3 regions of the Kocuria sp. APC 4018 genome follow, and region 3 is predicted to be linked to each of the others. Evidence: predicted binding sites of a transcription regulator. Region 3 holds the regulator's gene; each other region holds the start of a gene.
What was found. The regulator HrcA, encoded in region 3, represses chaperone genes, less so after heat shock. The targets are predictions, from matches to a motif close to TTNGCACTCGNNNNNNNCGAGTGCNAA.
Positions count from the first base shown of each region.

Region 1: a site for HrcA is predicted at 7,269-7,295, ahead of groL (chaperonin GroEL). Genes of this name have one in related genera too.
Region 2: a site for HrcA is predicted at 3,971-3,997, ahead of groES (co-chaperone GroES). Genes of this name have one in related genera too.

Region 1 covers NZ_JASDCY010000015.1:18,563-28,892, forward strand. Annotated here, with positions in the region: gene QL985_RS04495 (FMN-binding glutamate synthase family protein) at 1-1,459, shown strand, start outside; gene QL985_RS04500 (peptidoglycan bridge formation glycyltransferase FemA/FemB family protein) at 1,548-2,630, shown strand; gene QL985_RS04505 (threonine/serine exporter family protein) at 2,752-4,863, shown strand; gene QL985_RS04510 (siderophore-interacting protein) at 4,879-5,733, opposite strand; gene QL985_RS04515 (uracil-DNA glycosylase) at 5,753-6,436, opposite strand; gene QL985_RS04520 (DUF3263 domain-containing protein) at 6,499-6,723, shown strand; gene QL985_RS04525 (hypothetical protein) at 6,867-7,181, shown strand; gene groL (chaperonin GroEL) at 7,445-9,079, shown strand; gene QL985_RS04535 (ribonuclease H) at 9,235-10,330, shown strand, end outside.
Region 2 covers NZ_JASDCY010000005.1:10,716-21,045, forward strand. Annotated here, with positions in the region: gene QL985_RS01700 (ABC transporter substrate-binding protein) at 1-863, shown strand, start outside; gene QL985_RS01705 (iron chelate uptake ABC transporter family permease subunit) at 949-1,941, shown strand; gene QL985_RS01710 (iron chelate uptake ABC transporter family permease subunit) at 1,934-2,965, shown strand; gene QL985_RS01715 (ATP-binding cassette domain-containing protein) at 2,962-3,717, shown strand; gene groES (co-chaperone GroES) at 4,129-4,425, shown strand; gene groL (chaperonin GroEL) at 4,532-6,118, shown strand; gene QL985_RS01730 (acyltransferase family protein) at 6,317-8,407, shown strand; gene guaB (IMP dehydrogenase) at 8,563-10,059, shown strand; gene QL985_RS01740 (GuaB3 family IMP dehydrogenase-related protein) at 10,110-10,330, shown strand, end outside.
Region 3 covers NZ_JASDCY010000023.1:8,712-19,041, reverse strand. Annotated here, with positions in the region: gene QL985_RS06090 (LCP family protein) at 1-1,576, opposite strand, end outside; gene QL985_RS06085 (GTPase Era) at 1,667-2,716, opposite strand; gene ybeY (rRNA maturation RNase YbeY) at 2,766-3,221, opposite strand; gene QL985_RS06075 (PhoH family protein) at 3,269-4,303, opposite strand; gene QL985_RS06070 (GerMN domain-containing protein) at 4,642-5,553, shown strand; gene QL985_RS06065 (16S rRNA (uracil(1498)-N(3))-methyltransferase) at 5,576-6,337, opposite strand; gene dnaJ (molecular chaperone DnaJ) at 6,334-7,476, opposite strand; gene hrcA (heat-inducible transcriptional repressor HrcA) at 7,540-8,550, opposite strand; gene QL985_RS06050 (DUF3097 domain-containing protein) at 8,723-9,601, shown strand; gene QL985_RS06045 (DUF4870 domain-containing protein) at 9,749-10,186, shown strand; gene hemW (radical SAM family heme chaperone HemW) at 10,257-10,330, opposite strand, start outside.

The sequences.
Region 1 (10,330 bases), on a different contig from region 3:
CTACGACGCCTCGCTGCTGAACATCTCCGCCATGAGCTTCGGCTCCCTGTCCAAGAACGCCGTGCTGGCCATGAACAAGGGTGCGGCCCTGGGTGGGTTCGCGCAGGAGACCGGTGAGGGCGGCCTCACGGAGTACCACCTGGCGCACGGCGCCGACCTCATCTGGGAGTTCGGCTCCGGGTACTTCGGCACCCGGGACGAGCACGGGAACTTCGACCCGGAGGTCTTCCGGGAGAAGTCCCGCCTGCCGCAGGTCAAGGCCATCAACATCAAGCTCTCCCAGGGCGCCAAGCCCGGTCTGGGAGGTGTGCTCCCCGGCTCCAAGGTCACCGCGGAGATCGCGGCGGCCCGCGGCGTGCCCGAGGGGCAGACCTGCATCTCCCCGGCCAGCCACTCGGCGTTCACCACCCCGCGCGAGCTGATCCGGTTCGTGGCGCGGCTGCGGGAGCTCTCCGGCGGCAAGCCCATCGGGTTCAAGCTGTGCGTGGGCTCGCGCGTGGAGATCCTCGCCATCTGCAAGGCCATGATCGAGGAGGGGGTGAGCCCGGACTTCATCATCGTGGACGGCGGTGAGGGCGGCACCGGAGCCGCCCCGCTGGAGTACCAGGACCACGTGGGCACGCCGCTCGTGGAGGGCCTGATCCTCATGCACAACGCGCTCGTGGGCTCCGGTCTGCGGGAGCGCATCAAGCTCGGGTGCGCCGGGAAGATCACCTCGGGCCACGACATCGTGCGCCACATCATCCAGGGCGCGGACTTCTGCATGAGCGCCCGTGCCATGATGATGGCGGTCGGGTGCATCCAGGCCCAGGCCTGCCACACCAACAAGTGCCCCGTGGGGGTCACCACCCAGGATCCCAGGCTCTACCGTGCCCTGGACGTGACGGACAAGGGCGAGCGCGTGGAGCGCTACCACCGCCTGACGGTGGCGGAGGCGGGGCAGATGATCTCCACCATGGGCTGCGAGCACCCCGAGGAGCTCACCCGGGAGATGCTGCGCCGCAAGGTCACGGCCACCCAGTCCACGTCCTACGAGACCCTCTACCAGTGGCTGCGCCCCGGTGAGCTGTTCGAGGGCGTCGAGGGCGGCTGGGGTGAGGACTGGGACTACGCGGACCCGGACCGCTTCTCCGCGGGCCACCCCGGCAAGTACGTGTTCCACGACCGCGGGCCGCTGACCCCGGCCGGCGTGATCCCCGAGGCGGACCGCAGGTACGCGGGCGGCGCCGCCGGCGTGCGCTTCCCGGACGGGCGCCCCGCGGCGGCGTCGTCCCCCTCCGGAGCCCCCGTTGCCGGGGGCTCCCGGGAGAACGGCTCCCCGGCGGGGACCGGCAAGCGCCCGGAGGGCGAGCCCGGGACCACGGCGGGCGCCCAGCACACCACGCGGGACCCGGTTCCCGAGCCAGACAACGTGGATCCGCGTGACGACTCCCGCAGCCGCAACCCCGGGATGGCCTGAGCGCGGAGGGATATCATGTGGGACGGCGTCGCCGCGCGGCGTCGCCCACCGTCCGAGCACGACCCGCGGTCGAAGGATTGAGAGAGCCTTGCGAGAATTCACGGCACGATTTGCCACCGCCCAGGAGATCGCCGAGTGGGACTCCCACGTGACGGCCAACCCGGCGGGCGGCAACCTGCTGCAGTCGGAGGCCTTCGCGGAGGTCAAGAAGGACCACGGGTGGACGCCCCGGCACGTGGTCTACGAACCCTCGGACGGCTCGCGGGCGAGCTACAACCTGGTGCTCGAGAAGAAGGTCCCGGCTCTCGGCAGGCTCTGGTACATGATCAAGGGCCCGGACGTGGAGTCCGTGGACGACATGCCGGGCATCGTGGTCGCCAACGAGCGCTTCGTGGCCGGCGCGGCCAAGGGCGTGTTCGCGATCAAGTACGAGCCCGAGATCGTGGCCTCGGACTACGCCGCCGGGGTGCTCGCGCGCTGCGGGCTGGTGAAGTCCTTCGAGATCCAGCCGAACGACTCCACCGCGGTGCTGGACACGGACATGGACGAGAAGGCCCTGCTGAAGTCCCTGCACTCCCGCGGCCGCAACGCCGTGCGCCGCGCCACCCGCGAGGGCTGCGAGGTGGCGCAGGTTCCGCTCACCGAGGAGAACATGCGCGCCATGTACACCCTCATGGACTCCGTGGGCCAGGGCCACGCGCACGTGAACCTGCGCTCCTACGAGTACTACCGGGCGTTCTGGACGAACTTCGCCGAGCGCGGCCAGGGACGCCTGTACTTCACCTACGAGGACGGCAAGCCCTCCGTGGGTGCCTACGTGATCGCGTACGGCTCCAAGGGAACGTACAAGGACGGCGGCTCCAAGCCCCGCCGCAAGCAGTACGGGGACTCCCACCTGGTGCAGTGGAGCGCGATCACGGACCTGAAGCGGGACCACGGGATCACGCAGTACGACTTCTGCGGCACACCGCCCTCGGACCAGCTCAAGAACAAGGAGCACCACTACTACGGCCTGGGTCTGTTCAAGACGAGCTTCACGAAAACTGTCGTGGACTACGCAGGCGTCTGGGACCAGCCGCTCAGCCGCGCGAAATACGCTGTCTGGACCAACGTGGCGGAGAAGGTCCAGCGTCAGCTGTGGGTGCGCCGCACGGGGCAGCCGTTCTACTGACCGTCCACCCCGCCGCGACACCCGGCGGGTCCACCGCGTCCCGGCCTGAGAGCCGAGGCCCGCACCAGCCACCACACCAGATCTGAGCAGTGCCCGCGGCGGCAGGGAAGGGTCATCCGACGTGAGCGTGAACGAGCAGTTGAGGCACCTGGCGCACCAGGGGTACCCGTCCTCGGGGGAGGCCACGGCCCGCCCCTCGGCCGACGACCAGCCCTTCGGCCCGGGCGGTGACACGGCGCTGCGGGAGGCCGTGCGTTCCACCGCTCCGCCCCGTCGTGCGCATCCCATGCCGCGCCCCACGGAGGAACAGGCGGCCCAGGCCCGTGCGCGCGCCGCCGCGCACCCGCACACGGACCCGCACGCCGCGGCCCCCCGCACCGCCGGGCCGCGAACCCTGCGGACGGGTCAGTCGGCCACCGCCGGATCCACCCGGGTCTCCGCCCTGCCCGTGCTCACCCCCGGACAGATCGCCGCGGACCGCGCGGGGCAGGGACACCGCGGCGGGGTCCCCGCCGCGCTCACCGAGCCGATCGGCACCAGGTCCCGACGCAGCAGTACCCCGGCGGCCTCGCCCGTGGAGCGCCCGGAGACGGTCGAGCACGAGATCGCCCCGGCCACCACTGCGATCCCCCGAGCCGTGTACCCGGCCGCCCGGGTGGACCCCCCGAAGGCCCCCCGGTCCCTGTTCCGCTCGCTCGTTCAGGGCGACGCCGCCCCCACAGCTCCCATGCGCGTGGTGGACCGTCTCACCTCCACGCCGTTCCGTCACCTGCGCAAGTTCGGCGACGGCTCCGACCGGCAGGCCCGGCGGACCCTGAACTTCGCCCTGCGCCTCGCGGAGACCATGTTCCACTACGGGGCGGACGCCCTGGACGTGGAGAACGCCATCATCGCGGTGTGCGCCACCTACGGGGTGGAGAACCTCGAGGTGGACATCACCAACCAGTCCGTGACCATCAACTACGTGGCCGAGACCACCGCCACGGGCCAGCTCGCGGCCGCGGGGCTCACACCGGCCACCACGGTGGCCGAGAGGGAGGCCGGGGAGAACGCATCCTCGTTCGCGGGCACCCCCGGCACCACCGGGGAGATCCGCGGCTCGGGGACCACCCGGACGGGGGAGGACCCCTGGGGGGACTCCGCGACCTCCAGCCACACCGTGATGCGCGTGGTGCGCTCGTGGACGGACAACTACTCGGGCCTGGCGGACACCCACCAGCTCGTGATCCGCATCATCGAGGGCGAGATGCCGCTGCGCAGGGCGGAGCGGGAGCTCGCGGAGATCAATGCGCGCCCCAAGCCCTACGCCCGCTGGATGGTCACGGCCGCGACCGTGCTCGTGGCCGGAACCCTGGCGCTGGCCCTCGGGGCGTCCTGGGTGGGGGCGTCGGTGGCCGTGGCCTCGGCCGCCGTGGTGCAGATGGTCACCGCCAAGCTCAGCGCGTGGCGGATCCCTGAGTTCTTCACACTCGCCGCCAACGCCTTCGTGGTCACGCTCGTGGCCATCGTGGTCTCCGCCCTCGGTGTGCCGCTGTCGCCGCCCACGGTGATCGCGGGCGGTCTGATCATGCTGCTGCCCACCACGCGCATGGTCTCCACCATGCAGGACGCCATCAACGGCTTCCCGGTGACCGCGGCGGGGCGGCTGCTCTCCACGGCCATGGCCTTCCTCGGCATCGTCGCGGGCATTGCCCTGGGGGTGTCCCTGACCGTGAACGTGCTCGGGGTGCCTCCCATCGACATCTCCCAGTCGAGCTTCACCCCCACGGGCAAGCTGACGAACATCGCGTTCATGCTCGTCTCCACCGCCCTGATCGCGGTGTCCATGCAGGTCAAACCGCGGCACATCCCCCCGGCCGTGGCCGCGGCCCTCGCGGGGCTGCTGCTGTACCACGGCGTGGGACTCGTGGACGCCGGCAGCCGGATCGCCACGGGCGTGGGGGCGGTGGCCAGCGGGTGCGTGGCCGCCCTGCTGGCCGCCCGCTCCAAGATTCCCCAGGCCGTGCTCGCGATCCCGGCCATGACGTTCCTGCTGCCGGGGCTCACCCTGTTCCGCGGGATGTACGCCATGACGGTGCAGACCGAAGCCCCGGGCCAGGGCATCAACGAGCTGGTCAACGCCATGGCCTCGATCGTGCTGCTGGCCGCCGGCGTGGTGCTGGCCAAGTACCTCATGCGCCCGTTCATCGAGCAGATGCAGCACCTCTCGCAGCGGCGCAACCGCCGCCGCTGACGCCGCGCGCGGACCTCAGAGGATCTGGCCCACGGGCAGCTTCTTCTCCGCCTGGAACACGTCCTCGGTGCGCCCCTGCGCCCAGTAGCCGGACAGCGACACCCGCGAGCGGTCGAGTCCCCGGACGTCGAACAGCTCCCGGCGGGCGGCCTTCATGGCCTCGCGCTCGCCGTGCACGAACGCCTGCACGCCCGTGAGGTCCTCGGGCCACGCGGCCTCCGACAGCCCGACGACGAGCGCCCGCTCGCCGGGGCGCTCGTCCGCCCGGTGCACCCACCGCACCCGCACGCCCTCGGGAACGGCCGTGTCCGAGAGGTCGAGCTCGTGGGAGGCGTCCTGGACCTCCAGAACCGCCTCACCGCGCGCGGTGCCCGGCAGGGCCTCGAGGTTCGCGAGCACAGCGGGGACGGCGGCGTCGTCGCCCGCGAGAATGCTCCAGGTGGCGGCGGGATCCGGAACCCACTTCCCGCCCGGGCCCAGGGCCACGATCCGGTCACCGGGCTGGGCGGAGACGGCCCACGGGCCGGCGTGGCCCTCGCTGCCGTGCAGCGCCACGTCGATCCACAGCGTGGCCGTGGACAGGTCCACCCGGCGCAGGGTCATGTGGCGGGACACCGGCTGCTCGTGGGGTGGCGCGCTCTCCCGGACCGCCCAGTAGTCCGGCAGCTCACCGGGAGCGGTGGCCGCGAGCGTCTGCGGGGAGAAGAAGAGTAGCTTGACGTACTTCTCGGGCGGTGCGATGTCCCGGAAGTCCTCGGGGTTGTCGATGCGGCACACCACGCGCACCATGGCGGGCGCGAGACGGGTGCGCTCGAGCACGCTGAGGTTGATCTGGGGCTTGCGGTCCGCGGGCGCTGGAATCCGTGGCATGGCCCCAGCGTAGGGGACCCTAACCCGGCAGCTCCCACGAGACGGGCTCCGCCCCCTGCTCCCGCAGCAGGTCGTTGACGCGCGAGAAGGGGCGGGAGCCGAAGAACCCTCGGGACGCGGACAGCGGTGAGGGGTGCGCCGACTCCACCGTGGGTGCCCCGCCCAGCCAGTCCTTGGTGGTGCGGGCGTCCCGGCCCCACAGGACGGCCACGAGGGGCTGCTGGCGGTCACCGAGTGCCCGGACCGCGCACTCGGTGACCGCCTCCCAGCCCTTGCCCCGGTGCGACGCCGCCGAGCCCGCCTGCACCGTGAGCACCCTGTTGAGCAGCATGACTCCCTGACCCGCCCATGAGGAGAGGTCCCCGTGAGAGGGCGCCTCGATGCCCAGGTCGGACCGCAGCTCCTTGTAGATGTTCTGCAGGGACCGGGGGACCGGGCGGACATCCGGCGCCACCGAGAACGAGAGCCCCATGGCGTGGCCGGGCGTGGGGTAGGGGTCCTGGCCCACGATCAGCACCTTCACCGCGGACAGCGGCTCCCGGAACGCGCGGAAGATGTTCTCCCCGGCCGGCAGGGTGTGCCGCCCCGCGGCGTGCTCGGCCCGCAGGAACTCGCCCATCTCCCGGATCCGGGGCTCCACGGGCTGGAGTGCGGCGGCCCACTCCGGGTGCATGATCTCGGACAGCGGGCGCGGGGTGCTCACGAGTGGCCTCCTGGTGCGGTGCGTCGCGCGCGGCGCAGTCCCCGCGCGCTAGGGTTGACGCCATGTCTACCACGGGGGAGGAGCTCGACGAGCTGGACCGGGCCGTCCTGGAGCTCGAGTCCGAGCACTGGAAGTACCGCGGCGCCAAGGAGTCCGCGATCCGCTCGCGGCTGGGACTGAGCCCGGTGAACTACTACCAGCGTCTGAACGCCCTGATCTCCTCCGAGGCCGCAGCGCGCCACGCGCCGATGCTGATCTCCAGGCTGCGCCGGGCGCGCTCGCGCTGACCGCTCGTGGACACCGGGCGCGTGTCCCCGGACGCGGGCAGACCTCCGCGCGGGCACCCGGTCGGCCGTGCGATAGTGGCCACTGACAGCGTTGCGCCCGGAGCACCGCGCGGTGCGCGAGCCGGGCCCAGGAGAGCGAGACCATGAGCGAACACCCCCGCGACGAGTTCGACGACGTTCCCGAGGACGGCGCCCGCCAAGGCGCGCACCGCGGCCACAACCCCCGCGCCCGTGAGGGCTCCACGCGACAGTTCCGCACGGTTCTCCTCTCGGGCGTGCTCGCCCTCGTGCTCGGCGCCGTGTGCTTCGTCAACGCGCCCCGCACGGCCCAGGAGGCGCAGTCCCTCGGGAGCGCTGCGGTGTCCCCGGTCGCCGTGTCCACCGCCTCGTCCGTGCTCGCCGACGCCGCCGCGGCGGGCCTGCGCGCACCGGCCCCGGGCGGCGTCGAGCGCGTCTGAGCCGTCCGGCGTTCAGCCGGGAATGAAACCTGAGCCCACCACGCGCAGGGCGTTTGCGGTTCCGCGCGCGGCAGTGCCACTATGGGATTAGCACTCAGTCGGGTGGACTGCTAACCGGGTCCGGTGGCAGCGCCCCGGCGCACGAGTGGACACCACATCACGGTGAGGTGGTCGCGGCGCGGTGAGGACCGCGGTGCGAGCGCCGTCCGTCGCGGGCATCGTGACCAGTCTCGTTTGTCGACCGTCCAGGAGGGACGAATCACATGGCAAAGATGATCGCATTCGACGAAGAAGCACGCCGCGGCCTCGAGAAGGGTCTCAACACCCTCGCGGACGCCGTCAAGGTCACGCTCGGCCCCCGCGGCCGCAACGTGGTCCTGGAGAAGTCCTGGGGCGCCCCCACCATCACCAACGACGGTGTCTCCATCGCCAAGGAGATCGAGCTGGAGGAGCCGTATGAGAAGATCGGCGCCGAGCTCGTGAAGGAGGTCGCCAAGAAGACCGACGACGTCGCCGGTGACGGCACCACCACGGCCACCGTGCTGGCCCAGGCCCTCGTGAAGGAAGGCCTGCGCAACGTGGCCGCCGGTGCGGACCCGCTGTCCCTCAAGCGCGGCATCGAGAAGGCCGTGGCCTCCGTGACCGAGCAGCTGCTGTCCTCCGCCAAGGAGATCGAGACCGAGGAGGAGATCGCCGCCACCGCGTCCATCTCCGCCGCTGACCCCGAGATCGGCAAGCTGATCGCCGAGGCCATGGAGAAGGTCGGCAAGGAAGGCGTCATCACCGTCGAGGAGTCCAACACCTTCGGGCTGGACCTCGAGCTGACCGAGGGCATGCGCTTCGACAAGGGCTACCTCTCCGGCTACTTCGTCACGGACGCGGACCGCCAGGAGGCCGTCCTGGAGGATCCCTACATCCTCATCGTGAACTCCAAGATCTCCGCCGTGAAGGACCTGGTCCCCGTGCTGGAGAAGGTCATGCAGGCCGGCAAGCCGCTGCTGATCATCGCCGAGGACGTGGACGGCGAGGCCTTGGCCATGCTGGTGCTGAACAAGATGCGCGGCGCTGTGAAGTCCGTGGCCGTCAAGGCTCCCGGCTTCGGCGACCGCCGCAAGGCGCAGCTCGCGGACATCGCGATCCTCACCGGCGGCCAGGTCATCACCGAAGAGGTGGGGCTGTCGCTCGAGTCCGCCACGATCGACCTGCTGGGCCAGGCCCGCAAGGTCGTCGTCACCAAGGACGAGACCACCATCGTGGACGGCGCCGGCACCCAGGAGGAGATCGAGGGCCGCGTGGCGCAGATCCGCGCGGAGATCAACAACTCCGACTCCGACTACGACCGCGAGAAGCTGCAGGAGCGCCTGGCCAAGCTGGCCGGCGGTGTGGCAGTGCTCAAGGCCGGCGCGGCCACCGAGGTGGAGCTCAAGGAGCGCAAGCACCGCATCGAGGACGCCGTGCGCAACGCCAAGGCGGCCGTGGAGGAGGGCATTGTCGCCGGCGGTGGCGTGGCCCTCATCCAGGCCGGTGCCAAGGTGTTCGACTCCCTGAACCTCTCGGGTGACGAGGCCACGGGCGCGAACATCGTCAAGGTCGCCATCGACGCCCCGCTCAAGCAGATCGCCCTCAACGCCGGCATGGAGCCCGGCGTGGTGGTCGACAAGGTGCGCGGGCTCGAGACCGGCTGGGGCCTCAACGCCGCCACCGGCGAGTACGAGGACCTCATGGCCGCGGGCATCAACGACCCCGTCAAGGTGACCCGTTCCGCTCTGCAGAACGCGGCGTCCATCGCCGGGCTGTTCCTCACCACGGAGGCCGTGGTGGCGGACAAGCCGGAGCCCGAGGCCGCCGGTGCGGGCGCGGGTGCCGATCCCATGGGCGGCATGGGCGGCATGATGTGATTCCACTCCGCCGAGTGGACTCCCACCCGTTCTGCGGGTGAGACCCGTGAAGGACCCCGGACGCGCACGTCGTGTCCGGGGTCCTTCCACGTCCGGGTGGGGCGGCAAGGCGCCGTGGCGTTCCGCGTGTCGGCACGCTTTGGGAGGATGGGTGCATGACGATCATTGCTTCCGCGGACGGTTCGGCGCTCGGCAACCCGGGGCCGGCCGGCTGGGCCTGGTACATCGACCCCACGTCGTGGCACGCGGGCGGCTGGGCGCACGGCACCAACAACATGGGCGAGCTCACCGCCGTGCTGGACCTGCTCGAGTGCACGCGCCACCGGCGGGACGAACCGCTCACGGTCTACTGCGACAGCCAGTACGTGATCAACTCGATCACCAAGTGGATGCCGGGCTGGAAGAAGAAGGGCTGGAAGAAGCGGGACGGCAAGCCCGTGCTGAACGTGGACATCATGAAGGCCCTGGACCGGGAGCTATCCGGCCGCTCGGTCACTTTCGAGTGGGTCAAGGGCCACGCCGGTCACGAGCTCAACGAGGCCGCTGACGTGCGTGCCCGGGCGATGGCCACGGCGTACCAGGCGCGCACCTCCCCCGAGGACATGCCGGTGGGTCCGGGCTTCCGGGACGAGGACGCCACCCCCGCCTCCCGTCACGCGTCCGGTGCCGAGCCCTCCGCCACCGACGCCACCGCACCCGCGTCCGGTGCGGCCGCACCCGTGCACGCCGCAGACGCCGCCGCACCCGCGTCCAGTGCTGCGACGGCCCCGCCCTCTGCCGAGGGTGGTACGTCCCGCCCCGCGGCCACGGGGCACGCTGCCGCCGGTGGCGGCGCACCTGCCGGACCACCGTCTGCGGCACCGGGGGACGGCATGGTCAGCCAGCCGGATCTCTTCTCCGAGCTGGAGGCCGCGTCGCCGCCGAGCGGGACCCAGGAGTCCGCCGGGGTTAGAGCGGACGGGTGGTCGGAGCAGTTCGTGGTGGATGCCGTGCAACGGGAGCGCGCGGCGGTGTGCACCCCGCCCGGGGCGGCGCACGAGACCGCCGGGGCCTCACCCCGTGCGGCGGCGTCGCCCCACGCTGCGGAGCACGCCACCACGCTGCTGCACCCCGACCTGCAGTGCATCGACGCGGGCGGTGCCGTCGTGCCGGTGGCGCAGTTCCCGTCCCGAGCCGTGGCGGAGGGCACCCCCGGTGAGGTGCGGGTGACCGCCCTCGGTGCGGATGCCTACCACGTGAGCTACCGGCTCG
Region 2 (10,330 bases), on a different contig from region 3:
GCATCGAGGACAACAAGGGCACCCAGGACGTCACCGTGCCTCCCAAGACCGTGGTGGCTACCGACAACCGCCTGTTCGAGACCCTCGCGGACTGGGACGTGCAGCTCGCCGCCGCCCCCAAGAAGCTGATCCCCGAGACCATCTCCTACGCCAACGACGAGAGCGTGGTGGATCTCGGCTCGCACCGCGAGCCGGACCTGGAGGCCATTGCCGGTGTGGATCCCGACCTCGTGATCAACGGGCAGCGCTTCGCGCAGCACTACGACGACATCCACACGCTCGTCCCGGACGCCACCATGCTCGAGCTGGACCCGCGGGACGACCAGCCCCTGGACTCCGAGCTGCAGCGCCAGACCACCGCCATGGGCGAGGTCTTCGGCAAGCAGGAGGACGCCAAGGCGCTGAACGAGGGCCTCGACAAGGCCGAGCAGCGCGCCAAGGACGCCTACGCGGGGCAGTCCACCATGGGCCTCATCGTCTCCGGCGGGGACATGGGGTACGTGGTGCCCAGCACGGGGCGCACGATCGGCCCGCTGTTCGACATGGTGGGCCTGAAGCCCGCCCTGGAGGTCTCCGGCTCGGAGGACCACCAGGGTGACGACATCTCGGTGGAGGCGATCGCCAAGGCCAAGCCGGAGCTGCTGATCGTCATGGACCGGGACGCCGCAATGAAGTCGGAGAAGGGATCCACCCCGGCCTCCGAGGTGATCGAGAAGTCCGAGGCCCTCAAGGACGTCCCCGCCGTGAAGAACGGCAACGTGGTCTACCTGCCCGCGGACACCTACACCAACGAGGGCATCCAGACCTACACGGAGATCCTCAACGCACTGGCGGACAAGCTCGAGGCGGACGCCGAGAACTGACCGGCCCGCCCCGGATCCACACCGTGGCCCCGCGGGGACGTCCCGCGGGGCCACGTCACGAGCACACGGAAGCACACAGGTGAAGATGGCCACCACAGCCACGGTCCCGACATCCCGTCCCGCACCCACGGGGGTGCTCAGGGACTGGACCTTCTGGGTGGCCTGCGCGGTGGTCGCGGGGCTGCTGGTGGCCTCCGTGCTCACGGGGGTCGCGGACCTCTCCGACCCCGAGGAGGGTGGGCAGTTCCTTGCGCTGACCCGGATCCCGCGCACCGTGGCACTGGTCCTCGCGGGCGCGGCCATGGCCATGTCCGGGCTGGTCATGCAGCTGCTCACCCAGAACCGCTTCGTGGAGCCCACCACCACGGGCACCACGGAGTGGGCCGGGCTGGGGCTGCTGGTCATGACGGTCGTGGCCCCGGACGCCGGCCTGACCGCCCGGATGCTCGGCGCGGTGGTGGCGGCCTTCGTGGGAACCATGGTGTTCTTTGCGTTCCTGCGGCGGATCACCCTGCGCTCCTCGCTGATCGTGCCGATCGTGGGCATCATGCTGGGCGCCGTGGTGGGGTCCGCGTCCACCTACCTGGCGCTCGTCACGGACCGGCTGCAGAACCTCGGGGTGTGGTTCGCGGGCAGCTTCACGTCCGTGCTCAAGGGCCAGTACGAGACGCTGTGGATCGTGGCCGCCGTGGCCGTGCTGGTGTTCGTCGCCGCGGACCGGCTCACCGTGGCGGGGCTCGGCGAGGACGTCGCCACCAACGTGGGGCTGAACTACGACCGCATCATCCTGCTCGGCACGGGTCTCGTGGCCGTGGCCACGGGGGTGGTCACCGTGGTTGTGGGAAACCTGCCGTTCCTGGGACTGATCGTGCCCAACGTGGTTTCGCTGTTCCGCGGGGACGACCTGCGCTCCAACCTGCCCTGGGTGTGCCTGCTGGGGATCGGGCTGGTCACGGTGTGCGACCTCATCGGGCGGACGATCATCATGCCCTTCGAGGTACCGGTCTCCCTCATCCTGGGGGTCGTGGGAGCGGCCGTGTTCATCGCCCTGCTGCTCGGGAGCCGCCGCCGTGTCTGAGTCCCGCACCCGCCGGCCCGCCGCCGTGGGCTCCGGCGCGTTCACCTCCGCCGCCCACCGGCGCCGCTACTGGTGGATCACCGTGGCACTGGCCGCGGTGGGTACCCTGTGCTGCGCGGGGATCCTGGTGTGGGACAACCCGCTGCCGGCCGGCACCCCGGGGTTCTGGCGGATCGTGGAAGCTCGTGCCACGTCCGTGGTGGTGATCGCGGTGGTGGCACTGTGCCAGGCCATGGCCACCGTGGCGTTCCAGACCGCGGCGAACAACCGGATCATCACCCCGTCCATCATGGGATTCGAGTCCCTCTACGTGCTGGTGCAGACCTCGGCGGTCTACTTCCTGGGCGCCGTGGGGGTCACCGCGGTGCAGGGTCTGGCGCAGTACGCGGCGCAGGTGACGGTCATGGTGCTCTTCGCCCTGGCCCTGTACGGCTGGCTGCTGTCCGGCCGGCATGCGAACGTGCAGGTCATGCTGCTGATCGGCATCGTGCTGGGCGGTGGCCTGGGCGCGGTGTCCACGTTCATGCAGCGGCTGCTCTCGCCCAGCGAGTTCGACGTGCTGAGCGCCCGGCTCTTCGGCTCGGTGTCCAACGCGAACCCCGAGTACTTCCCCCTGGCCATCCCGCTGTGCCTGCTGGGAACGGCCGCTCTGTACCTGCGCTCCCGGCGGCTCAACGTCATGGCGCTGGGGCAGGACGTGGCCACCAACCTGGGGCTGCTGCACCGCCGCGAGCTCATGCTCACCCTGTTCTGGGTGTCCGTGCTCATGGCCGTGACCACCTCGCTGATCGGTCCCATGACGTTCCTGGGCTTCCTGGTGGCCACCCTGGCGTACCAGTTCTCGGACACCCACGACCACCGCTACGTGTTCCCCATGGCGGCGCTGCTGGGCTTCGCGGTGCTCTCCGGGGCCTATTTCATCCTGAAGAACGTCTTCTACGCGGAGGGCGCGGTGTCCATCATCATCGAACTGGTGGGCGGAACCGTGTTCCTCGTGGTGATCCTGAGGAAGGGCAGACTGTGATCCGGCTGGACGGACTGAGCAAGCAGTACGGGACGGACACCGCCATCGGGCCGGTGGACCTGGAGATCCCCGAGGGCGGGATCACCGCGCTCGTGGGTCCCAACGGCGCGGGCAAGTCCACCCTGCTGACCATGATGGGCCGTCTGCTCGGCCCGGACGCCGGCACCGTGGTGGTCGGCGGCCACGACGTCACCACCACCCCGCCGCGCACGCTCGCCACGGTGGTGTCCACGCTGCGCCAGGAGAACCACTTCACGGCGCGGCTCACGGTGCGCCAGCTCGTGGGCCTGGGCCGCTTCCCCTACACGCGCGGGCGGATCAACAGGGAGGACGAGAGGATCATCTCCGAGTCCATCGAGTTCTTCGACCTGGGTCCGCTGCAGGACCGCTACCTGGACCAGCTCTCGGGCGGCCAGCGCCAGCGCGCCTACGTGGCCATGGTGCTGTGCCAGGAGACCGGGTACCTGCTGCTGGACGAGCCGCTGAACAACCTGGACATGCGCCACTCCGTGCACATGATGCAGCACCTGCGACGCGTGGCGGACGAGCTGGGGCGCACCGTGGTGATCGTGCTGCACGACATCAACTTCGCGAGCCACTACGCGGACCGGATCTGCGCGGTCAAGGACGGGCGGGTCGTGGAGTTCGGCACGCCCGCCCAGATCATGACGGACGAGACCCTCACCCGCGTGTTCGACACCCCGGTCACGTGCCACGAGGGCCCCAGCGGGCGGCTCGCGGTCTACTACTGAGCGTTACGACGCCGCTCCTCCCGCGGGTGCTCGACCCCGCCTTCCGCGGGCGCGGAGCGGGCTCCGTCCGCCGGGGCGCAGACGCGGTGGTAACGCTCCGGGCCCGTGCCCGCGCCACCCGAGGACGGTGCGGCGAGGCCGTCGACGGGGCCGGGCGGCGTCGTCGTGGGGTGTGCCGGAGGCCCGGTTCAGCCCACAGGGGAGTGGCGTGGGCGCGTCTTGACCGGGCGCGGCCCGCGTCCCTACAGTGCTATTAGCACTCTCCCATGGAGGGTGCTAAAGGCCAGGCGCTCAATCGGCACCGCGACGACGGTTGGCACGCCAACTGGCCTGTGGCGCTCGCCGTCATGGGACCCCATGGCACGCGGCGGACGCACACCGTCTCACACGCCTAGAAGAAAGGGAGAGATCGTGTCGGTCTCCATCAAGCCCCTCGAGGATCGCATCGTGGTTCAGCCGCTGGCCGCTGAACAGACCACCGCCTCCGGTCTGGTCATCCCGGACACCGCCAAGGAGAAGCCCCAGGAGGGCACCGTCCTGGCCGTGGGCCCGGGCCGCGTGGACGACAAGGGCAACCGCATCCCCGTGGACGTCAACGAGGGTGACCTGGTCATCTTCTCCAAGTACGGCGGGACCGAGGTCAAGTACAACGGCGAGGAGTACCTGGTGCTCCCGGCGCGCGACGTGCTGGCCGTCATCGAGAAGTAGCTTCTCCACACCCTTTCGTACGCGGTGCCCGTCCGCCCGGGAACGGGCCGCGGGCACCGCGTGCGTCGTCTCCGCAGTCTTCCCGGTTCCCTAAGGAGCAACTCACATGCCCAAGCAGTTGGTGTTCGACGACACCGCTCGCAAAGCGCTCGAAGCCGGCGTGAACCGCCTGGCCGACACCGTCAAGGTCACCCTCGGCCCCCGCGGCCGCAACGTGGTCCTGGACAAGAAGTGGGGCGCACCCACCATCACCAACGACGGCGTGACCATCGCCCGTGAGGTGGAGCTCGAGGACCCGTACGAGAACCTCGGCGCCCAGCTGGCCAAGGAAGTGGCCACCAAGACCAACGACGTCGCCGGTGACGGCACCACCACCGCCACCGTGCTGGCGCAGGCGATCGTGAAGGAGGGCCTGCGCAACGTTGCCGCGGGCGCCGCCCCCAGCGACATCAAGCGCGGGGTCGAGGCCGCCGTGGCCACCGTGTCCCAGCGCCTGCTGGACAACGCCCGCCCCGTGGAGGGCAAGGACGTGGCCCACGTGGCCGCGATCTCCGCCCAGTCCGAGGAGATCGGCGAGCTGATCGCCCGCGCCTTCGAGACCGTGGGCACGGACGGCGTGATCACCATCGAGGACGGCTCCTCCACCGAGGTGGAGCTGGACGTCACCGAGGGCATGCAGTTCGACAAGGGCTACCTGTCCCCGTCCTTCATCACCGACCAGGAGCGCCAGGAGGCCGTCCTGGACGACACCTACGTGCTGCTGTTCCAGGGCAAGATCTCCTCGATCCAGGACCTCATGCCGGTGCTGGAGAAGGTGCTGCAGGCCAAGAAGCCGCTGACCATCATCGCGGAGGACGTCGAGGGCGAGGCCCTGTCCACCCTGGTGGTCAACAAGCTGCGCGGCACGCTGGACGTCGTGGCCCTGAAGGCTCCCGGTTTCGGAGACCGCCGCAAGGCGATCATGCAGGACCTCGCGGTGCTCACGGACGCCACCGTGATCACCCCGGAGCTCGGCATCTCCCTCGAGGCCGTGGACCTGAGCCAGCTGGGCTCCGCGCGCAGGATCACCGTGACCAAGAACCAGACCACCCTGGTGGACGGCGCGGGCTCCTCCGACGCCGTGGCCGAGCGCGTGGCGGAGATCCGCTCCGAGATCGCGCGCACGGACTCTGAGTGGGACCGCGAGAAGCTCCAGGAGCGCCTCGCGCGCCTCGCCGGCGGCATCTCCGTGATCAAGGTCGGCGCCGCCACCGAGGTGGAGCAGAAGGAGCGCAAGCACCGCATCGAGGACGCCGTGTCCTCCACGCGTGCCGCGCTCGAGGAGGGCATCGTGGCCGGCGGCGGTTCCGCCCTGGTCCACGCCTCGAAGTCCCTGGACGGCACGGACCTCGGTCTGGACGGCGACGCCGCCACGGCCGTGAACATCGTGCGCCGCGCCCTCACGCAGCCCCTGCGCTGGATCGCGGAGAACGCGGGCCAGGACGGCAACGTGGTGGCCTCCCGCGTGGCCGAGATGGAGCCCGGCAACGGGTACAACGCCCTGACCGGCGAGTACGAGAACCTGCTCTCGGCGGGCATCATCGACCCCGTGAAGGTCACCCGTTCCGCCCTGCAGAACGCGGCGTCCATCGCGGCTCTCGTGCTCACCACCGAGACCCTGGTGGCCGAGAAGAAGGACCAGGACGAGGACTGAGCACCCCTCGTCGCTCCCGTGAGCGCCCGGCCCTCTGCGGCACGCGCCACGGGGTGAGCGGATGATCACCACGGCGGCCCACTCCCGAGGGAGTGGGCCGCCGTGGTGCGTTGCGCCGACCAGCGCGCGGCCCACCTGAGGACCGCGGGAGCGGAACCGTGGTTGGACCTGCCTGCGCCCCCGGCCTAACCTGATGCGATGCGCTTCCCCCCGGCCCCGTCTCCCGAGTCCGCGAAGACCCCTCCCTGGAGTGCGGGGAGCGGCACCGGGGGATCGAGCCCCTCCGACCGGGTGTCCCGGTACTCGGGGTTCCGCCCCGAGGTGCAGGGTCTGCGTGCGGTGGCCGTGCTGCTGGTGGTGGTCTACCACGTGTTCATGGGCCGGGTCTCCGGTGGTGTGGACATCTTCCTGTTCATCTCCGCCTTCTTCATGACCTCGTCCTTCGTGCGCAAGATCGAGGGCGGACGTCCCCTCGCACTGGGGCGGTACTGGCTGCACACGTTCAAGCGTCTGCTGCCCCTTGCCACGCTGGTGATCCTGGGCACCTTCGTGCTGCTGTGGCTGTTCTACCCGGCGCAGGACGCGGCGTCCTTCCGCTCCGAGGGTGTGGCCTCGATCCTGTACGTGGAGAACTGGTCGCTGGCCTTCAACGCCGTGGACTACTACGCGGCGGACCACTCCAGCGCGTCCCCTTTCCAGCACTTCTGGTCGCTGTCGGTGCAGGGTCAGGTGTTCCTGGTCTGGCCGTTGATCTTCGCACTCGCGTGGCTGGTCAAGCGGCGCACTGGGCGCAGCAGCGTGCCCGTGCTCGCGGTGTGCTTCGGGGCGGTGTTCGCGGTCTCGCTGACGTTCTCGGTGATCACCACGAACACCCAGCAGGCGTTCGCGTACTTCGACACCCGTGCCCGGTTGTGGGAGTTCGCGCTGGGGTCCCTGGTGGCTCTGGCCATCCCGTATCTGCGGCCGAGCCGTGGGCTGCGGGTGCTCCTGGGCTGGGCGGGGTTCGTGAGCATGGTGTCCGTGGGCATCCTCGTGGACGTTCAGGGTGCGTTCCCGGGGTGGATCGCGTTGTGGCCCCTGCTCTCGGCCGCGGCGATCATCGTGGCCGGGCAGTCGGGTTCGCGGTGGGGATTCGACCGTTTCCTCTCGTGGGGCCCGGTGGTGCGGATGGGTGATTCGGCCTACGCCCTCTACCTGGTGCACTGGCCTTTGCTGATCACGTATCTGGTGATTCGTGACCGGCCGGTGGCGGGGCCGCGCTCGGGCGTGGTGATCGTGGTGGTCTCGGTGCTGCTGGCGCTGCTGCTGACCCGTCTGGTGGAGACGCCCCTGAAGAACTGGGCGTGGCCGGAGGCGAAGAACTGGCGGCTGGGGCTGGTGATCGTGGTGTGCATGAGCCTGGTGCTGGCCGTGGCGGGGTCCTGGGCAGCCGTGGAGCAGCGGCGGGAGGCGCAGCTCGAGGCGCAGGCGGAGCTCAACAACCCCGGCGCCCGGGTGCTGGAGCCCGGATTCGAGTTCGAGGGGGACCCGGACGCACCGGCGCTGCCCGCCTCCATGGCGGACCAGTGGGTGGGGCTGCCCGAGCCGTGCAGCGGGGAGTTCACCTCCCAGAACCCGGTGGCGCAGGACTTCTGCCGCCAGACAGAGCCGGTGGAGAACCCCACCAAGGTGGTCGCCGTGGTGGGCAACTCCCACATGGAGCAGTACATGGGTGCCGTGATCCCGGTGGCCGAGGAGGAGAACTGGCAGCTGGTCTCCGTGCTGCAGCCCGGGTGCGGACTGGGCGTGGAGGGTCAGACCCCGGAGTGCCAGAAGGGCAATGAGGCGGTCCTGGACTACCTCGACCAGCTGCAGCCCGATGCCGTCCTGACCACCTCCACGCGGGCCGAGCTCATGGACGGGGAAGCCGAGCACACCGTGGCCGGGCTGGAGCCGATCGTCCGGGATCTCACTGCGGACGGCACCACGGTGGTGGGGTTCCGGGACAACCCCCGTCTGGGCTACGACCCCACCCGGTGCGTCGCGGAGAAGGGACGCGAGGACCCGTCCTGCACCACGGAGAAGGACGAGGTGCTCGCGGCGGAGAACCCCGCGCAGTCCCTGGAGGCCATCCCGGGCTACACGGGCATCGACCCCACCCCGCTCATCTGTCCCCAGGGCGTGTGCGCTCCCGTGATCGGCAACGTGAACGTGTGGCTGGACTTCCACCACCTCACGTGGGACTACGCGCGCAGCATGGCGCCCCTGCTGCGGGACGACCTCGTGGCGGCCGTGGAGTCCGAGGGCTGAGGCGAGCTCGCGGGGCGCGGCAGCGGCGTCGTCGGACGCACCCATGACGACGAGGGCCGCGGGGCGAGGGGAGCGCACGGCCCGGCCCGTAGACTGGGGGCGACATTCTCGCGTGGAAGGGACTACCCGTGTCTGACAACGTGCCCACGGCACTCATGGACGATCCGTTCGGCTTCACCGGACTGACCTACGACGACGTCCTGTTGCTCCCCGGCAACACGGACGTGATCCCCTCGGAGGCCTCCACCAGCACGCGGCTCTCGCGTCGGATCACGCTGCAGGCTCCCGTGCTCTCCGCCGCCATGGACACCGTGACCGAGTCCGCCATGGCCATCTCCATGGCTCGTCAGGGCGGCATGGGCGTGATCCACCGCAACCTGTCCATCCAGGACCAGGCGGACCACGTGGACCGCGTGAAACGCAGCGAGTCCGGGATGATCACCAACCCCGTGACGGTGTCCCCGGACGCCACGCTCGCCGAGCTGGACCGGCTGTGCGGCTACTTCAAGGTCTCCGGGCTGCCCGTGGTGGACGAGAACCAGCGGCTGCTGGGCATCATCACCAACCGGGACACGCGCTACCTGCCGGAGAGCGACTTCGACACCCGCCTGGTGCGGGACGTGATGACCCCCATGCCGCTGGTCACGGGCAAGGTGGGCATGGGCAAGGACGAGGCCCACGCGCTGCTCGCCCAGCACAAGATCGAGAAGCTGCCCCTGGTGGACGAGCAGGACCGGCTCACCGGACTCATCACCGTGAAGGACTTCACCAAGGCGGAGCAGTACCCGCTGGCCACCAAGGACGACGAGGGCCGGCTGCGGGTGGGCGCCGCCGTGGGTTTCTTCGGCGACGGCTGGGAGCGGGCCATGACGCTCGTGGAGGCCGGCGTGGACGCCCTGTTCATCGACACCGCCAACGGCCACTCCCAGGGTGTGCTGGAGATGATTGCCCGGCTCAAGAAGGAGCCCGCCGCAGACCACGTGGACGTGATCGGGGGCCAGGCGGCCACGCGTGCCGGGGCCCAGGCGCTCGTGGACGCCGGCGCGGACGCCGTGAAGGTGGGGGTGGGCCCGGGCTCCATCTGCACCACCCGCATCATCGCGGGGGTGGGTGTGCCCCAGGTGACGGCCATCAACGAGGCCGCCCAGGTCACCATCCCCGCCGGTGTGCCGTTGATCGCGGACGGCGGGCTGCAGCACTCCGGCGACATCGGCAAGGCCCTCGTGGCCGGCGCGGACTCCGTGATGCTCGGCTCGCTGCTCGCGGGCTGCGACGAGTCCCCGGGGGAGCTCGTCTTCGTCTCCGGCAAGCAGTACAAGGCCTACCGGGGCATGGGCTCGCTGGGCGCCATGCAGTCCCGCGGCAAGAACACGTCCTACTCCAAGGACCGCTACTTCCAGGCGGACGTCAACGACGACGAGAAGCTCATCCCCGAGGGCATCGAGGGCCAGGTGCCCTACCGTGGCCCGCTGGCCTCGGTGCTGCACCAGCTGGACGGCGGGCTGCGCCAGACCATGTTCTACGTGGGAGCGCACGACGTGGCAGAGCTCAAGCACAAGGGACGCTTCGTGCGGATCACCCCGGCCGGACTCAAGGAGTCCCACCCGCACGACATCACCATGACGGTGGAAGCCCCCAACTACCAGCGCTGACCCGCGCCGCACCCCCTCGGCGCCGACTGCGCGCCGTGAAAGGACTCCTCGTGAGCTACGACATCGAAATCGGGCGCTCCAAGCGCGCGCGCCGCACGTTCAGCCTGGACGAGATCGCACTGGTTCCCTCCCGGCGCACGCGTGATCCCCGGGACGTGAGCACGGCGTGGCAGATCGACGCCTACCAGTTCGACATTCCCGTGGTGGGCGCTCCCATGGACTCGGTGATGTCTCCGGCCACCGCGATCGACCTGGGCCGAGCCGGAGGGCT
Region 3 (10,330 bases):
CCGCCGTCTGGCCGTCGAGCCCGTCCGGCAGCTGCTGGTCCCGGGTCATCCGGTCCCCGCTCGTGAAGTCCTGCCCCACGGCCACCTCCACGCCCTCGACCTCGTAGGACGCCACCAGCTGACTGTCGGAGACGTTGAGCAGCCGCGCGACGTCGTCCGCGGCCACCGCCCAGTCCGGGTGGTAGAAGATCTGCGTGGCTGACAGCTGGGCGCCCGAGCGGCCGCTGCGGGTCTGCTCGTAGCCGGCCTTCTTCAGCACGGACACGAGCTGCGCGTCCCGCCCTCCCGCGTCCGAGCGGTTGATCACGGTCACGGGCACCAGGGCCGGGGCCACCGCGGGGGCGCTCGCGGAGGGCGTGGCGCTCGACGGCGCGGCGGCACCGGGTGCCGAGGGTGCGGCGTCGTCCGAGGTGGCGGGCGAGGGCGACGGCGCGGACGGGGAAGAAGAGCCCTGCGTGCCGCCCGTGACCCCGACGTCCTGCTGGAGGGTGGCGAACAGCTTCTGGGCCGGCTGCTCCTCGAGCTGCAGCCGGTTGGGGTCCTCCGGGTGCGGGTGCGTGGGGGCCGTGACGAACGCGATGCTGCCCGGGTCGATGCCGTTGAAGGTGCCCGCGATCTCCACGAGCGCGGGAATGGAGGTGAGCCCCTGGTCCACGTGCAGGTTCTGCGTCATGACCTCGGCGATGTGGTAGAGCTGCGGCAGGTTGGTGAGCGTCCCGTCCGCCTGGATCTTGCGTGTCAGGGACGCCAGGAAGGCCTGCTGGGAGCGGATTCTGGCCTCGTCCCCGCCGTTGCCGAACGCGGCGCGGGAGCGCAGGAACGCGAGGGCCTGCTCCCCCTCCACGGTGGAGATGCCGGCGGGCAGCTTCAGCCCGGACTTGGGGTCGTCCACGGCCTCGTTGACGCACACCTCCACGCCGCCCACGGCGGTGGAGAGCTCGGTGACGGCGTTGAAGTCCGCCAGCATGAAGTGGTCCACGTCCACACCGGTGAGCTTGTTGATGGCCGCGACCGTGCACCCGGGGCCGCCGCGCTCCACCGCGCTGTTGAGCATGTCCGTCCCGGCCGGGTAGACCTTCCCGGACTCGGGGTCGGTGCACTGCGGGATGTCCACCACGAGGTCCCGTGGGAAGGACACCACGGTCACGGCGTCCCGGGCCTCGGTGACGTGCACGAGCATCATCACGTCCGTGCGTCCCTCGGAGTCCTCGGCGCTGCCGTACTCGCTGTTGCCCTTGCCGCTGCGCGTGTCCGAGCCCATCACCAGGATGTCCAGCGGGCCACCCTCCACCGCCCCGGAATCCTCCGAGAGGTCCAGCGGGCTGGACGTCAGGTTGCTCGTGAGCCGTAGCGCCGCCACCCCGCCCAGTCCGATCACGCTGATCAGCGCCAGGACCACGAGGATCACGGCGATCCTGCGGGTCGAGGAGCGGTGCTCCCGGGCCCGGTGGTGGCGTCCCGTCTGACGGAGCTCGAACGGCTCCTCCGCCGGCGCGGCGCTCTGCGCGGGCTGGGAGGCCCACGGCGCCGCCGCACCGGGATCACGGCGGCTGCGGTGACTGGGACTGGGTTCCACCGGTGACTCCTGGGAAGTTGGTCTCGCGGGGTCGCGGCGCCGACGATCGCTCCGGCGCGGCGCGCCCCGCGGGGGACGGCGCGGACCGGGTCAGAACCCCAGCTTGGACAGCTGCCTGGGGTCCCGCTGCCACTCCTTGGCCACCTTGACGTGGAGGTCCAGGTAGATGCGGGTGCCGAGCAGCGCCTCGATCTGCTCACGGGAGCGCGTGCCGATCTCGCGCAGCCGCGCCCCCCGCTTACCGATCACGATCGCCTTCTGGGACGGACGCTCCACGTAGAGGCTCGCGTGCACGTCCAGCATGGGGTTCTCGGGCGAGCGCCCCTCGCGCTCGGAGACCTCGTCCACCACCACGGCCAGGGAGTGCGGCAGCTCGTCCCGCACGCCCTCCAGGGCGGCCTCGCGGATGAGCTCGCCCATCATGGTGATCTCCGGCTCGTCCGTGAGGTCACCCTCCGGGTACAGCGGCGGGGAAACCGGCATGAGGGACACGAGCAGCTCGCCCAGCTCGTCCACCTGGTAGCCGTGCGCGGCGCTCACGGGGATCACGTGGGCCCAGCCGGCGTCCTCGTCCGACGCCGCATCCCGGCTCGGCGCGGAGGGGGGCCGTCCCGACGACGCGGCGTCGCGGCGTCGTTGGCGGGCCTCACGCTGGGCGCGCTCCGCGGTGACGACCTCGCGGCCCAGCTCGCTCACCGCGAGCAGCTGCTCCATGAGCCGGTCCTGCGGCACGAGGTCGGCCTTGGTCACGATCGCGACGACCGGTGTGCGCCCCACGGCGGCGACCACCTGCTGCGCGATGTAGCGGTCCCCGGGACCCACCTTCTGGTCGGCGGGAACGCAGAAGCCGATCACGTCCACCTCGCCTAGGGTCTCCGCGACCACGTCGTTGAGCCGCTGACCCAGCAGGGTGCGGGGCCGGTGCAGGCCGGGGGTGTCCACGAGGACCAGCTGTCCGTCCTGGCGGTGGACGATGCCGCGGATCGTGTGCCGGGTGGTCTGCGGGCGGTTGGAGGTGATGGCCACCTTCCGTCCCACCAGGGCGTTGGTGAGCGTGGACTTGCCCACGTTCGGGCGGCCCACGAACACCGCGAATCCGGCGCGGAAGTCCTGCTCGGCGGGGGTGCTGTCCTGGCTCATGCGACGTCCTCGGAAGATCGGTGCGTGGTGCGGTGCGGCGGGTGGGGGGTCATGACATCGTCTCCACGGGCGCGTCGCGGCCGAGGAACTCCTCGAGCAGTGCGCGCTGCGCGCGGAACATGCGCTCGCGCTCGTCCTCCTCCGCGTGGTCGTGGCCGAGCAGGTGCAGCAGGGAGTGGGCGGTGAGCAGGCACAGCTCGTCCTCGGTGCTGTGCCCCGCGGCCTCCGCCTGGCGCTGCGCCACCGGAGGGCACAGCACGACGTCCCCGAGCACTCCCAGGGAGGGCTCCTCCGGGGTGCCCTCCCGCAGCTCGTCCATGGGGAAGGACATCACGTCCGTGGCGCCAGGCAGCTCCAGCCACTGCTCGTGCAGCTGGGCCATCTGCTCCTCGTCCACCACGGCGATCGAGACCTCGGTGTCCGGGTGCAGGTGCCAGCGCCGGAAGGCGAGCTCCACGAGCGCGCTCAACTGGGCCGTGTCCACCGCGCGCCAGGACGGCGCCAGGACGGCCTGGTCCTCGGGGGTCTCCCACGGCAGGTCGAACGCGACGCTCACCGCGCGGACCCCTGTCCCGGACCGGCCTCCGCAGTCCCGTGGGCGGGGCGGGCGGCACGCCGGTCCTCCTTGCGCCGCGCGCGCTCCACGCGGTGCCTGTTGGTCGTGTCGAACTGGTCGTACGCGGCCACGATCTCCCCCACGAGCTCGTGGCGCACCACGTCCGCGGAGGTCAGCTCGCAGAACGCGATGTCGTCGATCCCGCCCAGCACGTGCTGGACCTGGCGCAGCCCGGACTTGGTGGCGCCGGGGAGGTCCACCTGGGTGACGTCACCGGTCACCACGATCCGGGAGCCGAAACCCAGTCGGGTGAGGAACATCTTCATCTGCTCGGGCGTGGTGTTCTGGGCCTCGTCCAGGATCACGAAGGCGTCGTTGAGCGTGCGCCCTCGCATGTAGGCGAGCGGTGCCACCTCTATGCTGCCGGCCTCCATGAGCCGCGGAATGGACTCGGGGTCCATCATGTCGTGCAGCGCGTCGTAGAGCGGGCGCAGGTAAGGGTCGATCTTGTCGTTGAGCGATCCGGGCAGGAACCCCAGCCGCTCCCCCGCCTCGACCGCTGGCCGCGTGAGGATGATCCGGTTGACCTCCTTGGCCTGCAGCGCGCGCACGGCCTTGGCCATGGCCAGGTAGGTCTTGCCGGTGCCCGCGGGGCCGATGCCGAACACCACGGTGTGCTCGTCGATCGCGTCCACGTAGGTCTTCTGGTTCACCGTCTTGGGGCGGATGGTGCGCCCGCGCGTGGACAGGATGCTCGTGGACAGCGCGCTCGAGGGCCGCAGGTCCTGCGCGTCACGCATCATGCGGGCCACGCGCATCACGGTGCGCTCGGTGATCTCCGTGCCGCGCAGCGCCATGGCCAGCAGCTCCTCGAGCAGCGACGCCGCCAGGCGGGTGTCCGTCACGGGCCCCTCGAGCACCACGTCCAGGTCCCGCACGGTCATCCGCACGGCCGGGAACTGCTGCTCCAGCAGGCGCAGAGTGGTGTCCGCCTGGCCCAGGCAGCGGACGGCGGTGTCCCGGTCCGGCATGTGGACGCTCACACGGGTGGTCTCACGGCTGGGACGGGATGCGGTGGTCAGGGTGTTGTTGCCCTCGAGTGCTTCGGTCATCGCCCCCAGCCTATCCGCTCACGGCCCGGCCGGGGCCGCGGGTTGCAATCCGGTAACGGTCCCGTGCGCACGCGCGCAACGGTGGATCCACACATTTCTCCCCCGGTAGGTTGTGTCGTCGGCGGGACGCCCGCCACCACGACCACCGCCGGGCCGGGGACGGCAGCCACCGTTTCCTCGGTCCGCGACGCCGACCGCGGCGTCGTACCGCCAGTCACGACCACTGCGACAGGCACCCAGGCGACCGAGAGGAACCCATGACGACCCGCATCCTGCACCGCGTCACCGCGCTCGCGGTGGCGGGCGTGCTAGCCGTCGGCGTCTCCTCGTGCGGCAATGCGTCTGACCGTCCGGACAACAAGTCCGCGGCCGCGCCCGGGATCGGTGCCGCGCCCGGCAGCACCAACGACTCCGTGGACGGTGTGGCCACGGAGCAGGCCCCCGTGTACTGGGTGGGCACCGGCGAGGAGTCGGACTACCTCTTCCGGGAGTTCCGCACCCCCGTGACGAGCGACATCGCAGATCCCGTGGCACGCGCGGCCCTCACCGTCACCGCGGCCGCGCCCTCCGACCCCGACTACCGCACACTGTGGTCCGCGGTCGACACCGTGGGGACCAGCGTCACCCCGGACGGCACCGTCACGGTGGACCTGCCGGCTGCGGCGTTCACCGCGCAGCTCTCCGAGCAGGACGCCCGGATGGCGCTGCAACAGATGGTCTACACCGTCTCCGCAGCGGCGGTCACCGCGGGCCTGCTGGACTCCGCCACCGCCAAGGAGGTCCGCATCCTCGTGGACGGGCGCACGGGGTACCGAGCCTTCGGCGCGGTGACCCTGGACGACCCGCTTACGCGGGACCCCGCGCTCGCGGCGCCCATCTGGCTCATCGACCCCCAGACGAGCGCGGATCCCGGCAGCCCGCTCACGATCTTCGCCCGTATCCTGCCCTCCGTGCACAACGTCCGGTGGGAGATCACCTCGGGCGAGCGGCGCGTCAAGGGCGACACCGTGGACGGACCCACGCCCGGCACCGATCCCACCACAGGAACGGAGCTGCGCACCGTGGTGGACCTGGAACCGGGGACCTACACCATCCGGGTGAGCGGCACGGACGAGCAGGGCCACACGATCGCGGACGACCACGAGATCACGGTGTCCCCCGCGGACTGAGCAGGATCCGACACCGCCCCCCTCAGTCCCACAGCCCCAGCACCGCGCTCAGCGCCGCGAGTGCCGCCGGGCCAGCCGTGGAGGAGCGCATCACCTTGGCGCCCAGGCGCACGGGCCGCGCGCCGGCCGCGCACAGTGCTTCGAGCTCCCGCTCGCTGATCCCGCCCTCGGGACCGACGACCACCGCCACGTGTTCCTGCTCGCCCCAGGCCGCCACCTCGCGGGACGACCACGGGACGTTCGCGCTCTCGTGGAGCACGAGCCACAGCGTGCCCGGCTCGGAACGGATCAGCTCTGCCAGCCCGGCCGTGTCCACCCACGGTGCCAGTTCCGGCCACGTGGCCCTGCGGGACTGCTTGGCCGCGGTGGCCAGCAGCGACTCCCACTTGCCCATGGTCTTGGCGGCGCGCTCGGCCCGCAGCCGCACGATGCTGCGCTCGGACTGCCAGGGCACCACCCGGGAGACCCCCAGCTCGGTCGCCGACTCGACGGCCTGAAGGTCCCGGTCGCCCTTGGCCAGTGCCTGCACCAGGCTCAGCAGGGGCCGCGGCTGCGGTTCACGCGCGACTGACTCCACGGCCACGGTCATCCGGTCCTTCTCACCGTCCCGGAAGGTGCACGTGGCGCGGGTTCCGTGGCCGTCCACGAGGTCGAGGAGCTCGCCGGCGCGCAACCGGCGCACGGTCACCGCGTGGCGCGCCTCGGGCCCGTGCACGTCGAGGAGCTCCCCCGGACGGGCCCGGGAGAGCTCCTCACCGGGGTGGCGGAAGACGGGGTTCGTCACTGGTCGTTGAACCGCCCGCGCAGCCGGGAGAAGAACCCGCCCGAGCCGGTGGCGTTGACCGTGGTGCCGTCGTGGGCCTCCTCGTCACGCAGCTGCGCCAGCCGCTGCACGAGCTCACGCTGCTCGCCCGTGAGGTTGCGGGGGGTCTCCACCTCGAAGTGGACCTGCAGGTTTCCGCGTCCCTTGCCGCGCAGGTGCGTCACGCCGAGCCCGTCGAGGGTCACGGTGGCACCTGACTGGGTTCCGGGCTCCACGGCCACGCTGCGGGTGCCGTCGAAGGTCTCCAGGGTCACGGTGGTGCCCAGGGCGGCCGCCGTCATGGGGATCCGCAGCCGGGCGTGGAGGTCGTCCCCCTCCCGGTGGAAGGTGGGGTCCGGGTCCACCTTCAGCTCCACGAACAGGTCCCCGTTGGGTCCGCCCGCGGTTCCGGCCTCACCCTGTCCGCCCAGGCGGATGCGGTTGCCGGACTGGATGCCGGCGGGGATCTTCACGGTGAGGGGGCGGCGGTCCCGCACCCGGCCCTCGCCGTAGCACTCGTGGCACGGGTGCTCGATCACCGTGCCGAAGCCGTTGCACTGGGAGCACGGACCCTGCGTGGTGACCATGCCCAGGATGGACTGGCGCTGGTACTGCATGTGCCCCGAGCCACGGCACATGCTGCACGTGGTGGGGCTGGTGCCGGGCTGGCAGCAGGACCCCTCGCACGCGGGGCACACCACGGCGGTGTCCACGGTGATGTCCTTCTCCACCCCGAACACGGCGTCCTTGAGGGAGATGCGCACGTTGATCAGTGCGTCCTGACCCTGCCGGGTGCGGGACTGCGGGCCGCGCTGGCCGCCCGCCCCCGCGCCCTGGAAGAACGTCTCGAAGATGTCGGAGAAGCCGAACCCGGAGCCCGGGAAGCCGCCGCCGAAGCCGGTGTCCGTGCCGTTCTCGTTGCCCGTGGCGTCGTAGACGCGGCGTTTGTCAGGGTCCGAGAGGACGTCGTTGGCGTGCGAGACACGCTTGAACTCCTCCGCGGCCTCCGGTGACGGGTTGACGTCCGGGTGCAGCTTGCGCGCCTTCTTGCGGTAGGCGCGCTTGATCTCTTCGGCGCTGGCGTCACGGCTCACGCCGAGGGTTTCGTAGTGGTCGCTCACGATGTCGTCGCTTCTGCTTTCGTCGGGTCTGTGGTCTCGGTCGGGGTGGCGCCGGCGCGGCGCTCAGTCCCCCAGGTTCCTGGACAGGTATCGGGCCACCGCGCGCACGGAGGCCATGGTGGTCGGGTAGTCCATGCGGGTGGGTCCCACCACGCCCACCTTGGAGGCGGCGCGCGGTCCGTAGCCGGTGGCCACCACGGAGGCTTCTGCCAGCGGGTCGTCGCACTCCTCGGAGCCGATCCGCACGGCCACCCCGCGCTCGTCCTGCTGCATCTCGGACAACAACCGCAGCATGGTCACTTGTTCCTCCAGTGCCTCCAGCACCGGGGAGATGCTCTGCGGGAAGTCGCCGCTGAACCTCGCGAGGTTGGCCGTGCCGGCCATCACCAGGCGGTGCTCGTCCGTGGCCGAGGCCAGCAGGGAGAGGGTCTCCCCGACGGCGTCCCCGGCCTCGCGCAGCTCCGCGGGCAGCGTCTCCCCCAGTCCGGCGACGGCGCTCGGCACGGCATCCAGCGCCCGTCCCAGCACCCGGGCGAGCACGCGGGCACGCAACTCCAGCAGCTGGGGCTCGTCCAGCGCGGTGCGCAGCTCCACGGCTCGCTGCACCACGCGGCCCGAGGTGGGGATGAGGATGACCAGCACTGCCGCGCCCACGTCCACGAGCTCGACGTGGCGCACGGTGGTGCCCGTGCGCACGGGGTACTGGATCACCGCCGCCTGGTGGGTCAGCTGCGCGAGCAGGCGCACCGTGCGCTCCATGACGTCGTCGATGTCCTGCGCGTCCTCCAGGAACACCTGGATGGCGCGGCGCTGGGCCGGGCTCAGCGGCTGGACCGCGGCGATCTGGTCCACGAACACGCGGTAGCCCTGGTCGGTGGGGATCCGCCCGGAGCTGGTGTGCGGTGCCACGATGAGTCCGGCGTCCTCGAGGGCCGCCATGTCGTTGCGCACCGTGGCCGAGGACACGGGAAGCCGGTGGCGCTCCACGAGCGCCTTTGAGCCCACGGGTTCGCGGGAGTGGACGTAGTCCTCCACGATGGCCCGCAGGATCTGCACCCTGCGCGGATGGTCCATGGTCCTCACCTCCCGTGGCGTGTCGAGCAACGGGCCGTGCGCCCGTCGTGGCCGAGCACCAATTTTGGCACTCATCGAGTCACAGTGCTAATCCCCAGTGTAGGCCGCGGGCGCTTCGGGGCCGCTTTGGTACGCTCGCGGCTGATCTGCCCGCCGCACCGAGGAGGAACCCGTGAACGCACCCGGCTGGGGCTGGGGTCCCCAGGACCTGGACAGCCCCGAGGTCTCCCGCACCCGGCCGAGTGCGCGCGAGGTCGCCGTGGCGCGCGACATGGTGCTGGAGGACGTCGAGACCGGGTGGGTGGGCGCCGTCGTCAGCGTGGAGGTGATCGGCGGGATGCGCGTGGTGGGACTCGAGGACCGCCACGGCCGGGTCAAGACCTTTCCGCTGGGACCGGGCTTCCTGCTCGACGGCGAACCGGTGCGGCTCACACCCCCGGCACCGCGGACCGCCCCCGCCGGCAAGCGGATCACGCGCTCCGGCTCCGTGGCGGTGGAGGGCCTCAGGGCGTCCGTGGCCAAGGAGTCCCGCGTGTGGGTCGAGGGCTACCACGACGCCGAGCTCGTGGCCAAGGTCTGGGGGCACGACCTCGCGGTGGAGGGCATCGTGGTGGAGCCCCTGCACGGCATCGACGACCTGCCCGCCGCCATCCGCGACTTCCGTCCGGGCCCCCAACGACGTCTCGGGATCCTGGTGGACCACCTGGTGGCCGGGTCCAAGGAGTCCCGCATCGCCGAGCAGGCCCTTCGGGTGCCGGGTGCCGCGGACAACGTGCTGATCCTGGGGCACCCCTACGTGGACATCTGGCAGGCCGTGAAGCCCTCGACACTGGGCATCCCCGCGTGGCCCGTGATCCCGCGCGGCGTGGACTGGAAGACCGGCATGGCCAAGGCGCTCGGACTGCCCCACCGCACCCCGCAGGACGTGGGACGGGCCTGGCAGCAGATCCTCACCCGGGTGAACACCTACGCGGATCTTGAGCCCGCGCTGCTGGGTCGCGTGGAGGAGCTCATCGACTTCCTCACCGCGGACCAGGGCGCCGCGCGCTGAGCCGTCCCCGGACTCGGGCGGCTGCAGGGGTCCCGCGGTGTGACGCACACCGTGGCAGGCTCTCAGACGACCCCGGTATCATCGAGGGAACCAGACCCCCGCTCTCCCGTCTGGTCCGGCTACCGCCCCTGAAAGGGACACCCACTCGTGACTGACGTTGCCTCCACGCCCTCTGCCGCCGCCCAGGACTCCGCCGCGCCGTTCGAGTCCGTGCACCCGGTGGCCCAGCCCCTGGACGTCAACCAGGACCGCCAGTGGGCCACCCTGGCCCACCTCGGCGGCGTGGTGGGTGTGATCCCCAGCTACGTGATCCACCGCGTGTTCAAGGACCGCGGGCCGTTCACCGCGCAGGAGTCCCGCGAGGCGGCCAACTACACCATGCTCCCCAGCATCATCGTGCTGGGCGGCATCCTGCTGTCCCTGATCCCCGTGGTCGGCGGCGTGTTCTCCGTGGTCGCGGCCGTCACTTGGGTGCTCCTGGCGGTGACGTCGGTGCGCGCCGGCATCAAGGTCAACCGTGGTGAGCCCCACCAGTACCGCGCCAACACGCACCTCTACGACCGTTTCACCGGCCACCGCGGCTGACTCGGGGCCCGTCCCGGCTGCGGTGGGCACGACGTGTGCCCGGCGCCGCGTGGCGACCCTGCAGCCCACGTCACCAGTCGAGAAGCCGCCGCGTCACGGCGTCGGCCATGAGACGGCCCGCATCGGTGAGCACCACCGTGCCCG